Puniceibacterium sp. IMCC21224: one gene and its partner. The protein of the gene in region 2 interacts with the protein of the main gene of each other region in a pairwise test. Links are inferred from orthologs where the notes say so. Each region holds a gene or a part of one and is shown on either strand. Other genes may lie near its edges.

Region 1 (3,224 bases), 270 kb from region 2 along the record:
AGGCTCGGCTGGACCCGGCAATCTCCGGATCCAGCCTGTTTTTTCAGTATTCCGGGCGCACCCGGAACCGATTACTTGAGCTCGACTTCGGCGCCAGCTGCTTCCAGCTTGCCCTTGATCTCGTCGGCTTCGGCTTTCGAAACCTGCTCTTTGACGGCTTTGCCGCCCGCTTCAACCAGGTCTTTGGCTTCTTTGAGGCCCAGACCGGTGATTGCGCGGACTTCCTTGATCACGTTGATCTTGGAGGCGCCGGCCGATTTCAGGATGACGTCGAATTCGGTCTGCTCTTCAGCAGCGGCACCGCCGGCATCTGCCGGGCCTGCCATCATCACTGCGCCGCCAGCGGCGGGCTCGATGCCGTACTCGTCTTTCAGGATAGTTTTCAGTTCTTGTGCTTCCAGCAGCGTGAGGTTCACGATTTGCTCAGCAAGTGCTTTCAGATCAGCCATTGTGACTTCTTTCCGTATCTAAATGTGTTCCAACGTCGGGATTACAACCCCACGATGATCCCATAGGTTGCTTACGCAGCCGCCTTGTCCTCGATTGTGGACAAGATGGATGCGATATTCGAAGCAGGTGCGCCAATGGCCCCGGCAATGTTCGATGCGGGTGCGCCGATGCAGCCAACGATCGAAGCAATAAGCTCCTCGCGCGACGGCATCTTCGACACGGATTCCACACCGGCCCGGTCCAGAGCATTCTCACCCATTGCGCCGCCAAGAATTTCAAACTTCTTGTTATCTTTGGCGAAGTCCTCGGCCACCTTGGCTGCTGCCACGGGGTCCTCGGAATAGGTCAGAACGGTCATGCCCGTCAGGAAGTCAGCAATGCTTGCGCAGGGCTTTCCCTCAAGGGCGATCTTGGCGAGCCTGTTCTTGGCGACGCGTACGGATGCTTCGGCAGCGCGTGCGCGCCCCCGGAGATCCTGCATCTCTGCAACCGTGAGACCTTCGTAATGTGCTACCACCACGACGCCAGAGCTTTCGAAGATCTGGCCGAGTTCCTCGACCAATTTCTCTTTCTGGGCTCTATCCACAGTTTTACTCCAAATTTGGGGGTCTCCCCCCGGCTCATGTCAGGGTGCGGTCAGACCGCACCCGTTACGGGTCCGTAGTCAGGGTCCCGAGGCCGTGATCGCCCGAAGGTCAAAGACCTGTCGGAAATCTTGTCTCGTTTCCCATCTCAGGAAGGAATTATTCCGGATATATCCCCGGAACCCTCCGTCTCGGACAGAACGAGGCCGATATTCTGGCCCCGCATTCGCCCCGAGGCTCGCGCCCCGGAGCCAATCTGTTATTCGACGTTTGCTTCGGCCACGTCTACAGTGATACCCGGGCCCATGGTCGAGCTCAGCGCGATGCGCTTGAGGTACGTCCCCTTGGCACCGGCCGGCTTTGCCTTGGTCACGGCCGAAACGAAGGCGCGGATGTTTTCCACCAGCTTGGCCTCGTCGAACGAAACCTTGCCAACGCCTGCATGCACAACACCGGCCTTTTCAGCCTTGAACTGAACCTGACCGCCCTTGGCTGCCGTGATGGCCTCCTTGACGTCCATGGTCACAGTACCGACTTTGGGGTTCGGCATCAGGTTACGCGGGCCCAGAACTTTGCCCAGACGACCGACGATCGGCATCATGTCAGGCGTCGCGATGCAACGATCAAAGTCGATCTTGCCGCCCTGAATGGCTTCCATCAGGTCTTCGGCACCAACGATATCAGCACCAGCCGCCGTGGCTTCCTCGGCCTTGGCGCCACGTGCAAAGACAGCGACGCGAACCGTCTTGCCCGTGCCATTTGGCAGACCAACGACACCGCGAACCATCTGGTCAGCGTGACGCGGGTCAACACCAAGGTTCATGGCGATCTCGACGGTTTCATCGAACTTTGCATTGGCATTGCCCTTGATCAGGGCGACGGCCTCGGCAATCGTGATATCCTCTTTGCCGGCAAAGGCCTCACGGGCCGCGCGGGTGCGTTTTCCAAGTTTAGCCATCTTACTTAACCTCGATGCCCATGGACTTTGCGGAGCCCAGAATGATCTGCATGGCGGCCTCAACGTCGTTCGCGCTCAGGTCCTTCATCTTTGCTTCGGCAATTTCACGTACCTGCGAGACAGTCACCGATGCGACAGTCTCACGGCCCGGAAGAGGCGAACCCTTAGGACGATTGCGTTTGCCCACTGGTTTCATGCCGGCTGCCTTCTTGAGGTAATAAGACGCGGGCGGCGTCTTGATTTCCATCGTAAAGGACTTGTCCTGATAATACGTGATCACAGTCGGGCACGGCGCGCCAGGCTCCATTTCCTGCGTCTTGGCGTTGAACGCCTTGCAGAACTCCATGATATTGATGCCGCGCTGACCCAGCGCCGGACCCACGGGCGGGCTCGGGTTGGCCTGCCCGGCCTTGATCTGCAGTTTCATCTTGCCAGCAAGCTTCTTTGCCATCTGGCTACTCCTTTATGTCCAACGGCCCCCTGACGCGTCAATCGGGCCTTGTCGTTGCCGTGGTGCGGTTCGGACATCGCGATGCCAACACCTCCCACGCTTGCGGCGCCCAAAGGCGCCCTACCCTCAGGCCCCCTGCTTGGTGACCTGAGTGAATTCCAGCTCGACCGGAGTTTCCCGACCAAAGATCGACACCGCGACCCGCAGGCGCTGGGTGTCTTCGTCCACACCCTCAACCATGCCGTCGAAATCTTCGAACGGACCATCGTTGACCTTGACCCGCTCACCGATCTCAAAATGTATTAGCGTACGCGGGCTATCCTCGCCTTCCTGCACATTGTGCAGGATCGCGCTGACCTCGGCGTCGCGCATCGGCATCGGACGCCCCTGCGGACCCAAAAACCCGGTTACGCGGTTGATCGAGTTGATCAGGTGGTAGCCCCGGTCGGACATTTCCATCTTGACCAATACATAGCCCGGCATGAACCGGCGCTCGGTCGTGACCTTCTTGCCGCGGCGGATCTCGATCACCTCTTCGGTCGGCACCAGAACCTCTTCGATCTGATCCTCAAGCTCCTGTTCGGCAACCGCCGTCCGGATCTGTTCGGCGATCTTCTTCTCGAAATTCGAGAGCACGCTCACCGAATACCACCGCTTCGCCATCTGGCCTCAACCCTTATTCCTGCGCCGGGCCATACCCCGCGTCTTTTTAGACTTCCGACCTGTGGGGTCGTTCTCCGAAACGAAAATCGGCGTGCAAAACGAATCATTGCACGCCCGT
Region 2 (3,237 bases):
GCGCACCCCCGGGCAGGCTCAGCCCATCGGCAGATCACGGTCGAGCGCTTCGAGTGATCCCATGCGGGCCGAACCGTCCGCCATCGCAGGCAGTTCAACTTCGGTGCAGGTGCCGGACTCGACCAGCGTCCAGGCATTGCCCTGGTAATCAACAGCCGAAGTGCCCGCGCAGGTGGTGCCGGGGCCGGCCGCACAGCCGTTTTCACCGGCAAGAGAGACACCAAAGCATTTCTCTTGGGCCTGTGCCGATGCGGTGGTCGAATAGGCTGCAAATGTGGCGGCAACAGCGCCGAGGATGGCGGCGGATTTCATGGTCTTGGACATATCTGGTTCCCTCTCAGGTGTTTGTCGCGTCTCGCTGCGGGTTCGTCCCGGCGATGAGGTAAGTCTGCCGGTTGTAGAGGAATCGCGCCACTCACAGGCCCGTGCATCACAGCGGCGTCAGGGTGCGTCAGGCGCATGTGAGTGAGGTGCGGAACGTATCATGCTGAAGAAAAGTCAGAATATTCTGAAAGTCAGAGTTTCTCATAGCCAGTGTAACATAGTGGGGTGCGCAATTGTTACAGGACTGGGCCTTGATCAGGATGCATGGCGGATATGCGCAGGGCGCCGCGTGAGGATTGTAACATTTGATTGGGACGAAAGATGCGACGCCGCGACGCAGCCAACCGCGCACGGCGGACATTCGTCCGAGGAACGGGCAATGCGGGCGTGTGTCTGGGGCTGTAGAACGGCCGTGCCGATCAGTGGGGGCGGGCGTTTGCCGCGCCCCCGATTGGTTCAACGTGCCGCAAGATCCGGCGGTGTCGCTTCGAGTGCGAGTGCGGCAACCGTGTCGTCCAGCGCCACAACCGAGGTTTGCTTTTCCCCCAGCCGACGCAGAGTGACCGTCCGGTCCTCGACTTCGCGCGCACCAACGGCAAGGATCACCGGCACCTTGCCGACGGAATGCTCGCGGACTTTGTAGTTGATCTTTTCATTGCGAATGTCGGCTTCTGCCCGGATTCCCGCAGCGCGAAGGGCGGTGACCACCTCGTGGACATAATCGTTGGCGTCGGTGACGATGGCTGCCACCACAACCTGACGCGGAGCGAGCCAGAATGGCAGCTTGCCGGCATGTTCCTCGATCAGGATGCCGATGAACCGCTCGAACGACCCCAATACAGCGCGGTGCAGCATGATCGGGCGATGCTTGGCCCCATCCGCACCGATATACGAGGCGTCCAGCCGCTCTGGCAGGTTGGGATCGACCTGTAGCGTGCCACATTGCCAGTCGCGCCCGATGGCGTCGGTCAGCACAAATTCCAGCTTGGGTCCATAGAACGCCCCTTCGCCGGGGTTCAGTTCAAAATCATAGCCCGCTGCCTTGCAAGCATTGCCCAGCGCCTTTTCGGCCTGGTCCCAGCTTTCCTCGGTGCCGATCCGCTTTTCCGGCCGGTCGGACAGTTTGATCCGCCAATCGGTAAAGCCGAGTTCAGCATAGATGCCCGACAGGAATTCGATGAACTTTTTGGTTTCCGCCTCGATCTGATCCTCGGTGCAGAAGATGTGCGCGTCGTCCTGCGTAAAGCCACGCACCCGCATGATGCCATGCAGCGCGCCCGAAGGTTCATAGCGATTGCAGGATCCGAATTCGGCCATGCGCAGCGGCAGGTCACGATAGGATTTCAGGCCGTGGTTGTAGACCTGTACGTGACACGGGCAGTTCATCGGCTTGAGCGCGTTGATGGTCTTTTCGCGCGCGTGTTCCTCGTCAACCTCGACGATGAACATATGTTCCTGATAGCTGCCCCAGTGGCCGGATTGTTCCCACAGCTTGCGATTCACCACCTGCGGCGTGTTTACTTCGACATAGCCGTCGCGGGTTTGCTGGCGGCGCATGTAGTCCTGAAGCATGGTGTAGATGGTCCAGCCGTTCGGATGCCAAAAGATCTGGCCGGGCGCCTCTTCTTGCATATGGAACAGGTCCATCTCGCGACCCAGCTTGCGGTGGTCGCGCTTGGCGGCTTCTTCCAGCATATGGAGGTGCTTTTTCAGATCGTCCTTGTTCAGGAACGCAGTGCCGTAGATCCGTTGCAGCATCGCCCGCTTGCTGTCGCCGCGCCAGTAGGCACCGGCCACGGACATCAGTTTGAACGCGTCACCGGGCACCTGGCCGGTGTTTTGTAAATGCGGGCCACGGCACAGATCCTGCCAGTCGCCGTGCCAGTACATGCGCAGCGGTTCGTTGCCGGGGATGCCGTCGATCAGTTCGACCTTATAGGGCTCGCCCCGATCCTCGTAATACTTGATCGCGACATCGCGGTCCCAGACTTCGGTGCGGACCGGGTCACGCAGCGCGATGATCTGGCGCATCTTCTTTTCGATCGCGCCAAGGTCTTCGGGGGTGAACGGCTCGGCCCGGTCAAAATCGTAATACCAGCCGGTGTCGATGACCGGACCGATGGTGACTTTGACAGCCGGCCACAGCTCTTGCACCGCGCGGGCCATGATATGCGCCAGATCGTGGCGCACCAGTTCCAGCGCCGGAACGGGATCGGCCATGGTGTTGATGGCGATGCTGCTGTTCGCCGGGATCGGCCATTGCAGATCCCAATGGGCACCGTTGACGGTGGCCGAGATCGCCTTTTTCTCAAGCGATTTTGAGATCGAGGCAGCAACCTGTGCCGGAGTCACTCCTGCGTCGAAGTCGCGTGCATTGCCGTCAGGAAAGGTCAGGGAGATTTGGGCCATCTGAGGCTCCTCGTCGGTTTGGCGCCTACGGGACGCCCGGTTGCGGGTTATGATGTCTGATCTAAGTGACAAAGCGGGAACCCGCTGTCAAGCAAGCGCGTTGATCAGGGATGCTTTTGCAAAACCGCGATTGGAAAGGGCCCGGATGGCTACGATTGATACAGACCTGTACGGCACCGTGACAGATGATGATGGCAACGCGACCAAGGGTGAGGCGCGCAATGGCGTGCGGCACATGGTGTCACTTAGCCTGACCAAGGTGGCCGACGGGCTGATTGATCCGAAACTGGTGCTGAGCTGGCTGATGAATGCGCTGGGCGCGCCAACGGTGCTGGTTGGCCTTCTGGTTCCGATCAGAGAGGCCGGTGCGTTGCTGCCGCAGATGCTGCTGGCGGGCTGGGTGCAGTCGCTTAGGTATCGCAAATGGGCGTGGATTTGCGGTTGTTTGGGGCAGGGGGCTGCGGCGGCGGTGATCGCTCTGGCCGCTCTGCTACTGACGGGATG

Evidence for each region.
Region 1: the proteins of thrS (region 2) and rplA interact in binary tests that used the Escherichia coli proteins (3 or more experiments, as listed by UniProt). The link is inferred for Puniceibacterium sp. IMCC21224 from one-to-one orthologs.

Annotation. Positions count from the first base shown.
Region 1 is NZ_LDPY01000001.1:3,204,703-3,207,926, forward strand. What follows is about bases 144-3,045. They hold rplA (50S ribosomal protein L1), read right to left. Parts: upstream 1,993-3,045; coding sequence 1,294-1,992; downstream 144-1,293. Other genes in these bases: rplL (50S ribosomal protein L7/L12), read right to left, coding at 144-449; rplJ (50S ribosomal protein L10), read right to left, coding at 521-1,036; rplK (50S ribosomal protein L11), read right to left, coding at 1,994-2,443; nusG (transcription termination/antitermination protein NusG), read right to left, coding at 2,570-3,045. In the rest of the region: more of rplL, read right to left, coding at 72-143; more of nusG, read right to left, coding at 3,046-3,106. UniProt on the Escherichia coli protein: One of the primary rRNA binding proteins, it binds very close to the 3'-end of the 23S rRNA. Forms part of the L1 stalk. It is often not seen in high-resolution crystal structures, but can be seen in cryo_EM and 3D reconstruction models.
Region 2 is NZ_LDPY01000001.1:2,937,259-2,940,495, reverse strand. What follows is about bases 258-3,172. They hold thrS (threonine--tRNA ligase), read right to left. Parts: upstream 2,734-3,172; coding sequence 781-2,733; downstream 258-780. Other genes in these bases: IMCC21224_RS13535 (MFS transporter), read left to right, coding at 2,879-3,172; IMCC21224_RS13545 (DUF2282 domain-containing protein), read right to left, coding at 258-324. Also shown: more of IMCC21224_RS13545, read right to left, coding at 19-257; more of IMCC21224_RS13535, read left to right, coding at 3,173-3,237. UniProt on the Escherichia coli protein: Catalyzes the attachment of threonine to tRNA(Thr) in a two-step reaction: L-threonine is first activated by ATP to form Thr-AMP and then transferred to the acceptor end of tRNA(Thr). The rate-limiting step is amino acid activation in the presence of tRNA.